Regions from separate parts of the Streptomyces sp. NPDC093071 genome, predicted to be linked through region 1. Evidence: riboswitches for the same ligand, from Rfam matches in the RefSeq annotation. Region 1 holds a riboswitch; each other region holds the start of a gene.
The links. A riboswitch is a leader RNA that binds a small molecule or an ion and turns the genes downstream of it on or off. The one in region 1 is predicted to bind cyclic di-AMP.
Positions count from the first base shown of each region.

Region 2: another riboswitch for cyclic di-AMP. It lies ahead of ACIQD7_RS20835 (M23 family metallopeptidase); the one in region 1 lies ahead of ACIQD7_RS05055 (M23 family metallopeptidase).
Region 3: another riboswitch for cyclic di-AMP. It lies ahead of ACIQD7_RS01915 (peptidoglycan DD-metalloendopeptidase family protein); the one in region 1 lies ahead of ACIQD7_RS05055 (M23 family metallopeptidase).
Region 4: another riboswitch for cyclic di-AMP. It lies ahead of ACIQD7_RS25610 (transglycosylase SLT domain-containing protein); the one in region 1 lies ahead of ACIQD7_RS05055 (M23 family metallopeptidase).

Region 1 is NZ_JBIVPH010000001.1:1,205,708-1,209,080, reverse strand. Features, by position in the region: gene ACIQD7_RS05065 (M16 family metallopeptidase) at 1-399, shown strand, start outside; gene ACIQD7_RS05060 (M16 family metallopeptidase) at 426-1,793, shown strand; cyclic di-AMP (ydaO/yuaA leader) riboswitch at 2,070-2,235, shown strand; gene ACIQD7_RS05055 (M23 family metallopeptidase) at 2,248-3,018, shown strand; gene ACIQD7_RS05050 (GntR family transcriptional regulator) at 3,231-3,373, shown strand, end outside.
Region 2 is NZ_JBIVPH010000005.1:22,158-25,530, forward strand. Features, by position in the region: gene ACIQD7_RS20830 (aldo/keto reductase) at 1-3, opposite strand, end outside; gene ACIQD7_RS20835 (M23 family metallopeptidase) at 76-1,209, opposite strand; cyclic di-AMP (ydaO/yuaA leader) riboswitch at 1,221-1,367, opposite strand; gene ACIQD7_RS20840 (PP2C family protein-serine/threonine phosphatase) at 1,580-2,863, opposite strand; gene ACIQD7_RS20845 (MerR family transcriptional regulator) at 3,059-3,373, opposite strand, start outside.
Region 3 is NZ_JBIVPH010000001.1:476,189-479,561, reverse strand. Features, by position in the region: gene ACIQD7_RS01920 (tyrosine-protein phosphatase) at 1-635, opposite strand, end outside; cyclic di-AMP (ydaO/yuaA leader) riboswitch at 1,025-1,184, shown strand; gene ACIQD7_RS01915 (peptidoglycan DD-metalloendopeptidase family protein) at 1,188-2,147, shown strand; gene ACIQD7_RS01910 (SGNH/GDSL hydrolase family protein) at 2,309-3,121, shown strand; gene ACIQD7_RS01905 (STM4011 family radical SAM protein) at 3,108-3,373, opposite strand, start outside.
Region 4 is NZ_JBIVPH010000007.1:238,477-241,849, reverse strand. Features, by position in the region: gene ACIQD7_RS25620 (phosphocholine-specific phospholipase C) at 1-832, shown strand, start outside; gene ACIQD7_RS25615 (hypothetical protein) at 879-1,589, opposite strand; cyclic di-AMP (ydaO/yuaA leader) riboswitch at 1,963-2,147, shown strand; gene ACIQD7_RS25610 (transglycosylase SLT domain-containing protein) at 2,152-3,075, shown strand; gene ACIQD7_RS25605 (phosphoribosyltransferase family protein) at 3,082-3,373, opposite strand, start outside.

The DNA of each region.
Region 1 (3,373 bases):
GCCGGGGCGCCCTCGCTCGGCTGGCTGGACGTCAAGACGTCCGGCGGCGTCGAGGTCCCGGAGATCGAGGCGGCCGTCGACGAGGAGCTCGCCCGCTTCGCCGCCGAGGGCCCCACGGCCGAGGAGATGGAGCGCGCGCAGGCCCAGCTGGAGCGCGAGTGGCTGGACCGGCTCGGCACCGTCGCGGGCCGCGCGGACGAACTGTGCCGGTTCGCCGTGCTGTTCGGTGACCCGCAGCTCGCCCTCACCGCCGTCGACCGCGTCCTCGACATCACCGCCGAGGAGGTCCGGGAGGCCGCCGCGGCCCGGCTGCGCCCGGACAACCGCGCGGTCCTGGTCTACGAGCCGGTGGCCACCGAACAGAGCGAGAGCGACGAGGAAGAGGGGGCGGACCGGTGACCGACACTGCCGCGTCTTTGACGAGCATGGACTTCCACCCGCAGCCGGCGCCGGGCACCGCCCGCCCCTGGGCCTTCCCGGCCCCCGACCGCGGCACCCTGGAGAACGGCCTGACCGTCCTCACCAGTCACCGCCCCGGCCAGCAGGTCGTGGCCGTGGAGGTCTTCCTGCCGGCCCCGCTGGACGCCGAGCCCGCCGGTCTCGACGGCGTGGCCACCATCATGGCCCGCGCCCTCTCCGAGGGCACCGACCGGCACGGCGCCGAGGAGTTCGCGGCCGAGCTGGAGCGCTGCGGCGCCACCCTCGACGCGCACGCCGACCACCCGGGCGTACGGGTCTCCCTGGAGGTCCCGGTCTCCCGGCTGCCCAAGGCGCTCGGACTGCTCTCCGAGGCCCTGATCGCCCCGGCGTTCCTGGACACCGAGGTCGAGCGCCTGGTGCGCAACCGCCTGGACGAGATCCCGCACGAGACGGCCAGCCCGGCCCGGCGCGCCGCCAAGCAGCTCTCCAAGGAGCTGTTCCCGGCCGACTCCCGGATGTCCCGGCCGCGCCAGGGCACCGAGGAGACCGTCGGGGCGATCGACGCCGCCGCGGTCCGCGCCTTCTACGAGGCGCACGTGCGGCCCGCCACGGCCACCGCCGTGGTCGTCGGCGACCTGACCGGGGTCGACCTGGAGAAGGTCCTCGCGGAGACGCTCGGCGCCTGGACCGGCGAGCCCGGCGAGCCGCTGCCGATGCCGCCGATCACCGCCGACGACACCGGCCGGGTCGTGATCGTGGACCGCCCCGGCGCCGTCCAGACCCAGCTGCTCATCGGCCGGATCGGCCCCGACCGGCACGCCCGCGTCTGGCCGGCCCAGGTCCTCGGCACGTACTGCCTCGGCGGGACCCTGACCTCGCGCCTGGACCGGGTCCTGCGCGAGGAGAAGGGCTACACGTACGGAGTGCGGGCCTTCGGGCAGGTGCTCCGCTCGGACGCCGAGGGGAACGGCGCCGCGATGCTCGCCATCAGCGGCTCCGTCGACACCCCCAACACGGGCCCGGCCCTGGACGACCTCTGGAAGGTGCTGCGCACCCTGGCCGCCGAGGGGCTCACGGACGCCGAGCGGGAGACGGCCGTGCAGAACCTGGTGGGGGTGGCGCCGCTCAAGTACGAGACGGCCGCCTCCGTCGCCGGGACGCTCGCCGACCAGGTCGAGCAGCACCTCCCGGACGACTTCCAGGCCCAGCTGTACGCGCGCCTGGCCGAGACCGGCACCGTCGAGGCGACCGCGGCCGTGGTCAGCGCCTTCCCGGTGGACCGGCTCGTCACGGTCCTGGTGGGCGACGCGGCGCGGATCGCGGAGCCGGTGCGGGCGCTCGGGATCGGTGAAGTCACCGTCGTCAGCGGCTGATCGACCCCGTCCGGCCGGAGGCCCACCGCCACCGGCCGGGGCGGAAGGAGGACCCCGACGAGCCGTCACGTCGGGGTCCTCCGCGCACCCGGAGGAGAGGGGCCCCGGCGGGCCGACCGGTGAACCACCGGATGAATTGTCCGTATTGACGGCAAGGGTGATCATCTGCCCTGTGGCATGTCTTACAAAAGGCCGTGTTCGGTTGGTGATCGACTGGGGCTCCGCATAGCGTCGGTCCGGCTGTTCGCCAGTTGCACCCGCCGCGCCCGCGGCACCGGACAGTCATCGCCGAGTCCCCGTCAGGCGCGAGCCTGGGGAGCCGGGGACCCGCACGCAGTCCCTGGGGTGAATCGGACGCCTTCGTCCCGTACGGAGGGGCCCGTAGGAGACCTTCCTGCTCCGAACCCGTCAGCTAACCCGGTAGGCGAGAAGGAAGGAAAGGAACAACGTCTTCATGGCGTTCACCCGTGCCACCGGGAAGCATCGTGGGTCGAGCCGGATGGCGCGCCGCGGCGCGGGCATCGCCGGCGTGGCGACGCTCGCCACCACCGGCGTCATCGGAACCCTGGCCTCCCCGGCGCTCGCCGCCGACACGGACAACCGCTCCCCCGAGGACACCGGTCTCACCCAGGTGATCACCGAGGACTCCCTCGTCGACCGGCTCAACGCCCAGGCCGACGCCCAGGACCGGCAGGCCTTCGAGGCCGTCGTCGAGGAGAAGGCCAAGGCCGAGGCGAAGCGCAAGGCCGAGGCCCGCGCCAAGGAGATCCGCGAGGAGCGGGCCCGCGCCGCCCGCGAGGCCGAGCGCCGCCGCCTGAACTCCTTCCAGCTCCCCGTCGCCGGCTCGTACGTCTCCACCGGCTACCAGACCGGCGGCTCGCTCTGGTCCTCCGGCAGCCACTCCGGCGTCGACTTCCACGCCGCCTACGGCAGCCGGGTCGTCTCCGTCGGCTCCGGCACCGTCGTCGAGGCCGGCTGGGGCGGCGCGTACGGCAACAACATCGTGATCCGGATGAACGACGGCACGTACACCCAGTACGGTCACCTCTCCTCCATCGGGGTGTACGTCGGCCAGACCGTCGAGCCGGGCCAGCAGATCGGCGTCTCGGGCTCGACCGGCAACTCGACCGGCCCGCACCTCCACTTCGAGGCCCGTACGAGCGCCGACTACGGCTCGGACATCAACCCGGTCTCCTACCTCCGCGCCCGCGGCGTCGCCGTCTGACCCGGCGTCCCGCGCGCCCCTGACCACCGGGGGCCCTCCGCGTCGCAAAAGCCCCGGCTCGTACTGAGCCGGGGCTTTTCGTCGGCCAAAATGCGGTCATGGATTCCATGGGGGCATCGGAAATTCCGGTGTGCTGCAATAGAGTCGCGGATCAGGCGCAGAACAGGCGCCGCTCGAATTGTCTCGCGCGGACCAAGGCGGAGGTCGGACACATGCGCATTCCCGCGCACTCGGTATGCACGGCGATCCGGGACGACATCGTCTCCGGCGTCTTCGAGCGGGGCAGCCGGCTGACCGAGGAGCAGCTCGCCCGCCGGTACGGGGTCTCCCGCGTCCCGGTCCGCGAGGCGCTGCG
Region 2 (3,373 bases), on a different contig from region 1:
CATGGGGTGGACAACGGTCCCCGCCGCCGGGCGTATTCCGCGCGGATGGAGCATTCCGCGCGGGCGCGGAAGGGATCAGACGGTCAGGCCCTTGGAGCGCAGCCAGGCCGCCGGGTCGACGCCGTCGCCGCCGCCGGGGTGGACCTCCAGGTGGAGGTGGGCGCCGGAGACGTTGCCGGTGGCGCCGACGCGGCCGATCGTCTCGCCGGTGCCCACGGTCTGGCCCGCGGAGACCGTCATGGAGGAGAGGTGGCAGTACCAGACCTCGGTGCCGTCCTCCAGCTCCAGGACGATCCGGTAGCCGTAGGAGCCGGACCAGCCCGCCGACTTGACCGTGGCGCCGTGGACCGCCTTGAGCGGGGTGCCGGTGGGGGCGGCGAAGTCGAGGCCCGTGTGGTAGCCGGAGGACCACATCGAGCCGGACTGCATGTAGGTGGCGGTGAGGGAGTACGAGGAGAGGGGCATCGAGTAGCTCGCGGCGAGCTTGGCGAGGCGCTCGGCCTCGGCCTTCGCCCTGGCTTCCGCCTCCGCCTTGGCCTTGGCCTCCGCTTCGGCCTTCGCCTTGGCCTCGGCCGCGGCCTTCTCGGCGGCGTCGGCCTTGGCCTGCGCCTCGGCGGCGGCCTTCTCGGCGGCCGCCTTCTCCGCCGCGGCCTTCTCGGCGGCGTCGGCGGAGGCCTGCTGCTGCTCGGCCTGCTGGAGGATGCGGGCGCGCAGGGCCTCGCCCGCGTCGGCGGTGCTCGGGGCGTCCACGGTCGACAGGCTCGCGCGCGTGACCTGCCCGGACCGCGAGGCCCGGTCCTCGGCCTCGGTGGTGTACGTGGCGGAGGTCAGCGGGTTCGGGTTGGCGCGGTCCGCGGGGACCGTCTCCCGCTCTTCCTGCGCGGGCAGGAGCGCGCCGACGCCGGGGAGGTCGTGGGCGTCGGGCAGGTTGAGGTCGGGGAGGTCCGGGAGCGATATCGCGACCGGGGGCTTCTCCTGCGCGGTGGCGAGGCCGCCCGCGCCGACGGCCGCGATGACGCCGACGCCGAGGACGGTGGAGGAGCGGGCGAAGTTGGAGCGCTGCTTGACGACCCGGTGCCGGCCGCCGGAGCGGTTCTGGGCGCGGAGGGAATCCTCGGTGGGGTTCCACTCGGTGTCCGGGGCGGAGGGGGCCGCACCGCCGCCGAAGGCATCGAACGGGGCTTCGGGGGCAGGGGTGTTGGACGCCACGGAGGCGCGCTCCTTTCCTTCCTTCTCGCCTACCGGGTTAGCTGACGGGTTCGGAGCAGGAAGGTCTCCTACGGGCCCGGTCGCACGGGTGCGAAGGGCTCGATTCACCCCAAATGGTGGTTCCCCGGTTCCCTTGCGGGATTCGGCGCGTGCGCACGGTGCCGTCTCTTGCGACGGCTGGGACGACCGCGCTGCGTTATCGAACGTTAATAGACAGGGGGTCCCGATTCCAAGCCGTCCCCCTTGATCATTCATTGAATTGGTAGGGATTGGTCCGACTTGACCCCCCTTCAGCAAGGCCGGATCCCGGAGCCGCAAAACCCCCGCAATCTGACGGTTCATCAATTGTTATCGGAGGGAGACCTCTCGACTACCCCTGGTGACCGGGGCCGTCGGACGGCCGCCGACCGAATCCTCCGGGGAGCCGGTGACGGAGCCCGCCCGACGGCCGGTGACGGGGTCCGCCGGGCGGCACCACCGGCATCGTCCGGCGCCGCTCGGGCTGCCCCGCCGCCGGGCGGCTCAGTGCGAGCAGCGCCATGTCGTCCGTCGCCCCGCCGCCCGTGTGGAGCCGTACGTCGTCCACGAGCGCGTCGAGCACCTCCTCGGGACCGGGGAAGATCCGCCCGGCCAGCCGCTCCGCCGGGTCGTAGAAGACGCCCCACGCGTCCCGCGCCTCCGAGAGGCCGTCGGTGTAGAAGAGCAGCGTCGTGCCCGGCGGGTACGGCCGGGCCTCGGCGCGGTCCGGCCACGACGCCAGGTCCCCCATGCCGAGGGGCAGCGCCGGCCGGCTCGGGTCGACCGTCTCGACCCGCCCGTCGCCGTACAGCATCAGCGGGGACGGGTGCCCCCGGTTGACCACCCGTACGAAGCCGTCGAAGGTCCCGCTGCCGTCGGAGCGCGGGACCTCGGCCAGGACGGCGGTGGTGAACCCCTCGACGGCGTCGAGGCTGTCCCGGCGGGTGCCCTCCCGGTCCAGCGCCCGTTCGAGCCGCCGCGCCACGCCCTCCAGGGTCCGCTCCTGCTCGGCCGCCTCCCGGAAGGCGCCGATGACGACGGCCACGGCCTCGACCGCGTCCAGGCCCTTGCCCCGTACGTCCCCGACCACGAGCCGCACCCCGTACGGGGTGTCCTGCACGGCGAAGAGGTCGCCGCCGATGAACGCGTCCGCCTGCGCCGCCTCGTAGCGGGCCGCGCACCGGAGCCCGCCGATCCGCTCGGCGGGCGTCGGCAGCACCGCCTTCTGCGCGGTCTCCGCGATCACCCGCGCCGAGGCGAGCCGTTCGCCGCTGCGGCGCACCACCCGGTTGATGAGCAGGGCGAGCACGGAGACGGTGAACACGGTGAGGGTCTCGGCGACGGCCGGGGCCCGGGTGACGTCGTCGCTGAAGAGGTAGAGCCCGACCGAGGCGAGGACGGCGGCGATCCCGGTGAGGAGCGTCGTGATCAGGGGGAAGAAGGGCGCGGCGACCAGCGGGGCGGCGGCGAGCATCGGCGAGGCGGTGTACGGGGCGGGGGTCGACACGTCGAAGAGGACACCGCCCAGGATGATCAGCGGCGGCAGCGTCCGGAGGAACCAGCGGGCACGGTTGTACGGGGGACGGCCCTCACCGCCCCGCCTTCCTCGGCCCACCGCTCCTAGGGGGTGCCCCACCTGTTCTCTCCTGCCCGGTCCGCCCGGCCGCGGCCCCGTACCGCGCCCTTCCAGGGTGGCCGCCACCCGGGCGAACGGCGACTCCGCACGGCCGACTGGTGGACGGGGCGGGGGTCGGGGGTGGCTGAGGGGGCTAGGGGCGAGGGCCCGGGGGGCCGGGGCCGGGAGCGGGTGCCGGGGGGCCGGGGGCCGGGGCTACATGTTGCGTTCGGCGTAGATCGCCATCGCGTCCCGGACGAGAATCGCGGTGCCCTCGCCGTACCTGTCGTAGTTCTTGGTGAAGCGGGGGTCGTCGACGTACATCCGGCCGAGGCCGATCACGTACTCCTTGGTCGGCGCCGTGGTGGTCGACAGCCAGGCGACCTGGCGCCGCGCGAGCGCCTGCACCTCGTCGCTGTCCGCGGCCAGGCCGTCCCGCGCCGCCTTCCCGAAGTCGCGGGCGATCCCGGCCTGCTCCTCCATGAACGCCCGCTTCTGCACATCGTCCAGCGAGCGCCACCACCGGTCGCC
Region 3 (3,373 bases), 730 kb from region 1:
TCCGGGGCGGTGGAGCTGCGGCGCACCTTGTAGCGGCGGTGCGGCTCGTTCGACTTCACGTAGTCCGCCTCGATCGCCGTCCGCTCGACCCCGACGGCGAGCAGGGTGATCGCGACGGCGAGCCCGGCCCGGTCCTTGCCCGCCGCGCAGTGCATCAGGGCCGGGACGCTCTCCTCCGCCATGGAGTGCAGGATCCGGCTGTGCTCCGCCGTCCGCTCGACCACCATCCGCCGGTACGAATCGGACATTCGGGCCGCGGCCTTGCCCTCGCCGAGGATCTCCCGCAGCTGCGCGGTGTTGCCGTCGCGCACCAGCTTCCAGAACTCCTTGCCGTCGGCCGGGTCGTTGAGGGGTATGTTCACGTTCCGTACGCCGGGCAGCTCGACGTCCGGGCCCTCGATCCGCCGGTCGGCCTCGTTGCGGAAGTCGAAGACCGTGTGCAGCCCGAGGCCGGCGAGGAAGGCGGCGTCGCTCTCGGTCGCGTGGGCGAGGTGGCCGCTGCGGAAGAGCCGGCCGGGGCGGACCGCCCGCCCGTCCGTCGTCGGCAGGCCGCCCACGTCCCGGAAGTTGCGGACCTCCGCCAGCTCGGGCTCGGCGGCTTCGATGGGCGGGACCTGCGGCAGCTGCTGCGTCACGGATGCTCCTGGAGAGTCGGCGTTCGGGTGCCCGACGAGAAATCGGTTCCTGGGGCAATCATCCAGACGGGAAGGACCCGGCGCATCCCCTCGGACGGGAATGGGCAATCTGTCCGAATTGGCACGTTGGATATAACGCGCCCTGTTTACGGATGAGATGGGTTTCGGCGCGTGAGCAGGGTCATAGAAGTGACGGATCGTGGCCGGAGGTCCGCCGCAATCCCCTTACGGGAAAAGGGAGTCGAAGGACCGTCATCCACGGAGGGTGACCGGAATCCCGGGGGAACGATCTAGGGCGGAATGCCGGGACAAAACAGCGGCTTGTTCGCGCCGACCCCGCTCGTCTAGCGTCACGGTCAATCCGGACGGACCGCCTAATCCTGCCACCGCCCGGAATTCCACCCATCCCATGCGTGGCAGGAGCGGGGGACCCAGGAAGTACGCCGGTCCCGCGATGCAGGACGGCTCGGGGTGAAGCCGCGCGAGAGCGCGGCCGGACATCTCCAGTCCGAACCCGACAGCTCACCTCGCAGGCGCCGGAGAGGATTCGCCATGCCCGCGAAGGGTAAGCACCGCCGTCCCAAGAGCAACCCCCTCACCCGCGGATTCGCCGCCGCCGGTACGGGAGGCGCCGTCGTCGCCCTCCCGCTCCTCGGCGCCACCGGGGCCCACGCCGCCGAGCAGGCCGCCCCGGCCACCGCCTCCGTCCAGTCCGCCGTCACCGCGCACGCCGTCGCGGCGAAGGCCGCCCCGGCGAAGCCCGCCGCGACGACCGGCCCCCGGACGTACTCCGTCGTCCCCGGCGACTACCTGTCGAAGATCGCCGCCGACCACCACCTGGAGGGCGGCTGGCAGAAGGTGTACGAGGACAACCGCCGGACCATCGGCGCGGACCCCTCCCTCATCCTGCCCGGCATGAAGCTCACCATCGGTGCCAAGGGCTCCGCCCCCGCCGGCCCGAAGAGCGCGCCCGGCGCCCAGGAGTCCGGCAAGAACGGCGATGACGCCCCCCGCGCCTCCCGCGGCGAGAGCCGCCGCGCCGCCGCTCCGGCCACCACCGCCGCCCCGAAGGCCGCCGAGAGCTCCACCGGCTCCACCGCCTCCTCGTCCGGCTGGGTCGCCCCCGTCACCGGCGGCTTCTCCACCCCGTACCGCGCCTCCGGCTCCATGTGGTCCTCCGGCTACCACACCGGCGTCGACTTCATCGCCTCCTCCGGCACCACCGTCCGCGCCGTCGGCGCCGGCACGGTCGTCTCCGCCGGCTGGAGCGGCTCGTACGGCAACGAGGTCGTCATCCAGCACGCGGACGGCAACTACTCGCAGTACGCCCACCTCTCCTCCCTCTCGGTCTCGGCCGGGCAGAGCGTCAGCGGCGGGCAGCAGATCGGCCTCTCCGGTTCCACCGGCAACTCCACCGGCCCGCACCTGCACTTCGAGATCCGCACCACGCCGAACTACGGCTCGGACGTCGACCCGCTGGCCTACCTGCGCCAGCACGGCGTCTCCGTCTGACGCACCGCAGGGGACACCCTTTCCGACGGCCCGGCACATTCCGTGCCGGGCCGTCGGCCTATTCCGACTTGGGCGAATCTTTATCGGTGGCATATGTCACCCGTCGTCAACCCCTCCTTACGGTCGCGTAGGTCACACGCGAAAGGGAAGGATGTGCCCCCGTGGCAGACGATTCGAGATCAAGAGACAAGAACGCATTCGGGTCGTACGCGGCGATCGGTGACAGCTTCACCGAGGGCGTCGGAGACCCCGGCCCCGACGGGACGTACGTCGGCTGGGCGGACCGCTTCGCGGTCCTGCTCGCCGACCAGCTGCCGGAGCACGACGCCTTCCGCTACGCCAACCTGGCCGTACGCGGGCGCCTCCTCGACCAGATCGTGGCGGAACAGGTCCCCCGGGCGAAGGAACTCGCCCCCGACCTGGTGACCTTCTGCGCGGGCGGCAACGACATCATCCGTCCCGGCACCGACCCGGACGACGTCGCCGAGCGCTTCGAGCGCGCCGTCGCCGAACTCACCTCCGCCGTCGGGACCGTCATGGTGACCACCGGCTTCGACACCCGCGACGTCCCCGTGCTCCGGCACCTGCGCGGCAAGATCGCCACCTACACCGCGCACGTCCGGGCCATCGCGGACCGCCACGGCTGCCCGGTCCTCGACCTGTGGTCGCTGAAGTCCGTCCAGGACCGGCGGGCCTGGGACGGCGACCGGCTGCACCTCTCGCCCGAGGGACACACCCGGGTCGCCCTGCGCGCCGCCCAGGTCCTCGGCCTGCCGGTGCCCGCCGACCCCGACCAGGCGTGGCCGCCGGTCCCGCCGCGCGGCTCCCTGGAGGTCCGCCGCGACAACATCCAGTGGGCGCGGGAGTACCTCGTCCCCTGGATCGGGCGCCGGCTGCGCGGCGAGAGCTCCGGGGACCACGTCGAGGCCAAGCGCCCCGACCTGATGCCCCTCGGGGACCTCATGCCCCTGTAGCGGGCGGCGCGGCGGGGATCCGCTCCAGGACCCCGCCCGCGAACACGTCGTACAGCGGCAGCGTCTCCAGGTGGACGTAGCCGATGTGGCAGTCGCAGACGGCGAGGGGGCAGGCGCGGGGACGCAGGGCGGCGCGGTACGAACCGTCGTACAGGTTCCCCAGCTCGGCCTTGACGAAGTGGCAGCGCCGCACCGTCCCCCCGCCGTCCACCGAGATCACCGACTCGCCGGTGCGGCAGGGCAGCCCCGCCG
Region 4 (3,373 bases), on a different contig from region 1:
GACGGCCCTCGGCACCCCGGCCGCCTGTCCCCACATCAGCGCCTGGCGGCGGAAGGTGACGGGCGATCTGACCGGCGTCTTCGACTTCGCCCGCCCGGTGTACGGAGTGCCCGCCGGACTTCCGTCGACGGCGAAGGTGATCGGGCAGGCCACCTGCAAGCCGCTGCCGAACCCGGTCCCGCAGAACAACGCCCTGCCCGCGCAGGAACCGGGCACCCGGCCGGCACGCGCCCTGCCGTACCAGGTGAACGGCAACCTGGACCGCTTCGAGTTCGGCTCCGGCGGCAAGATCCTGGCCTGGTTCTCGATGACGAACCGGGGGACGGAGGCCAGGCGGGCCGCGCACTTCTCGATCCACCCGCACCAGCACCGCGACACGGCCGCCTGGCAGTACACCGTGGACCCCGGGGGCACGGCCTCCGACTTCTTCAACATCGGCACGGGCTCGGGGTCCGGGAAGTACGACATCTCGATGATGGGACCCAACCGGTTCCTGCGCCGGTTCATCGGCGACGCCTCCAAGGCGGGCAAGGACGTCGAAGTGGCGGCCCGGTTCGCGACCGAGCCGGGGACCGGGAAGACGGCCCTCTGGCTCAGGATGACCAACGCCTCCGCCGGGCCCGTCACCTTCACGATCCGCTCCAATGCCTACCGGACGGACGGGCCGTGGACGTACACGGTGCCGGCGGGCTCCGCCACCGAGGACTTCTTCAACGCCGTCGCGTACCACCGGGGCTGGTACGACTTCACGATCACCACCGGCGTCGACGGGACCTGGTCGCGCCGGTACACCGGCCACATCGAGACCGGGGCGCCGAGCGTCAGCGGCTGAGTCCGGCGGCCCGGGCGCGGTTTCCCCGTGTCCCGGGCCCCGGGCGTCAGCGGCCTGCGTGCGCGGCGCGGCGGGCCGTGGCGTCGAGGAGGGCGAGCGCGTCGCCGGCCGTGCGCCCCGGGGCCCGGTTCCAGGGGCCGATGAGGTCCCGCCATCCCCGCGACCGCAGCTCGGTCATGATCCAGGCGGCCGCCTCGTTCATGGTGTCCGCACCGCCGTAGCCGAGGCGGTGGGCGGCGAGGAGCGCCCCGCAGACACAGCGGGCCCCGCGCCTGTCGCGCAGCTTGTACGGGGCGTTCTGCCAGCCCCACTCGGTCAGCACCAGACGCGCGTAGCCGAGGTGGACCGAGGGGCGCAGCTCGACCCCGCCGATGCGGCGCCAGGCGTGCAGGCGGTCCGGCAGTACGGCTCCGATCCGGCCGGGGAGGCGGCGCTCGACGGGGGCCGGCGCCGGGAGCGCGTCGAGCGCCTCGGCTACGAGCCGGTCCACGGGCACGCTCAGCAGGTCCCGCCAGTCCCGCCCCTCCCCCGGCGACGGCGACCCGGGGGCGGGCGCGAGGGGCTGCGGGGCGGGCGCAGGCGACCCGGGGGCTAGCGCGAGCGGTTCGGGGGCGAGTGCGAGCGGTTCCGGGGCGGGTGCGAGCGGTTCCGGGGCGGTCCAGTCGGTGACGATCCGCTGCCAGACGGCGCTCTCGTAGAGGGCGGCGGCCTCGCGGTCGAGGGTGTCGGGGGTGAGCTGGGGGGCGGCGGGGGGCATCGGGCGGCTCCTGGGTCGGGCACTCCATCCTTCGACAGGAATGTCGGCTTTGCGCGCTTTGCCCTTGAGTGGCACCGGATGCCACCCAAGACGACCCATCGACCCCGAAAACCCCACTCGACAGTTTTTCGCCCTATTTACCCATCAATGGAATTACATCGCATATTCGGACATAACCCACCGGGTGACGCGACTCACTCCGCACGGCCCGCCGCACGGCGCCGACCTCTCCCGCCCCGTACCGCACAAGGAAGTTCGGCGCCTTTCCGGGCCGACCGATCTTGAATTCCCCGAATTCGGTGATCCTTTTACCCGTGCCGCCGCTCTGATCCTCTTGTTATTCGCCGCATTACTGGCCTACGGTCACCCCCATTCGAGCGGAACGCCTAATCCTGCCACCGCTCGGAAACCTCCCTTTTCACCCGACGGCAGGAGCGGGGGACCCACGAATACGCCGGTCCGGTGATCCGGAACGGCTCGGGGTGCAGCCGCGTGCGCGCGGCCGGACATCTCCCGTCCGAACCCGACAGCTCACCTCGTAGGCGCCGGAGAGGAATCCGTCATGCCTGCACACGGTAAGCACCGCCGCCCCCGCCGCAGCCGCGTCTCCCGTGGTCTCGCACTGGTCGGCACCGGTGGAGCCGCGCTGTCCCTGCCCCTGATCGCCCCCGCCACGGCCGGCGCCGCGCCCGCCGCCGGCGCCCCGGAGATCGCCGCCAAGACCTTCGCCGCCCCCGCCGCCCCGGTCGCCGCCAAGGCCCCGGCCGCCCCGGCGACCGCGCGCACCTACACCGTCGTGAGCGGTGACTCGCTTTCCCTGATCGCCCACAAGAAGGGAATTCAGGGAGGCTGGAAGAGCCTTTACCGCGCCAACCAGAGCGCCGTGGGTGACAATCCGTCACTCATCCACCCCGGTCTGGAACTGACGATTCATCGGGGTTCCGCCAAGGCCGTCCCCTCTCAGGCGAAGACGCAGGAGAAGGCGGAGCGAAAGGCCGAGCGCAAGGTCACCGCGAAGGCGGAGAAGTCCAGCACGACCGACCGGGCGAGCCGCTCCGAGCGCCGCGCGACCGCCCCGTCCACCGGCAGCGCCACGGGAGCCTCCGCCGCCGCCCCGGCCGCTGCCGCCGCTCCGGCCGCCGCTCCGGTCGCCGCCACCCAGTACGCCGACAACCTCGACGGCTGGATCCGGCAGTCGCTGGACATCATGGCCCAGCACGGCATCCCCGGTTCCTACGAGGGCATCCACCGCAACATCATGCGCGAGTCCTCCGGAAACCCGCAGGCCATCAACAACTGGGACATCAACGCCGTCAACGGCACCCCCTCGAAGGGCCTCCTCCAGGTCATCGAGCCGACCTTCCTGGCCTACCACGTGCCCGGCACGTCGATGGACCTGTACGACCCGGTCGCCAACATCACCGCCGCCTGCAACTACGCGGCCGACCGCTACGGCTCCATCGACAACGTCAACGGGGCGTACTGACCGTCGTCAACGGGGCGCACCGGTGCCCTGACGCCGGAAGTGTCCGGTGAACCAGGAGGTGGCGAGCTCCGCCACCTCCTCCAGGGCACCGGGCTCCTCGAAGAGGTGGGTGGCCCCCTCCACCACGGCCAGCCGGTTCTCGCAGCGCAGCAGCGCCCCGGCCCGCCGGTTGAGGTCCAGGACCAGCGGGTCGTCGCCGCCCACCACCAGGAGGGTCGGGGCCCGCACCCCGGCCAGGCGGTCGGCCGCGAGGTCCGGCCTGCCGCCGCGCGAGACGACGGCGGCGACGAGGGACGCG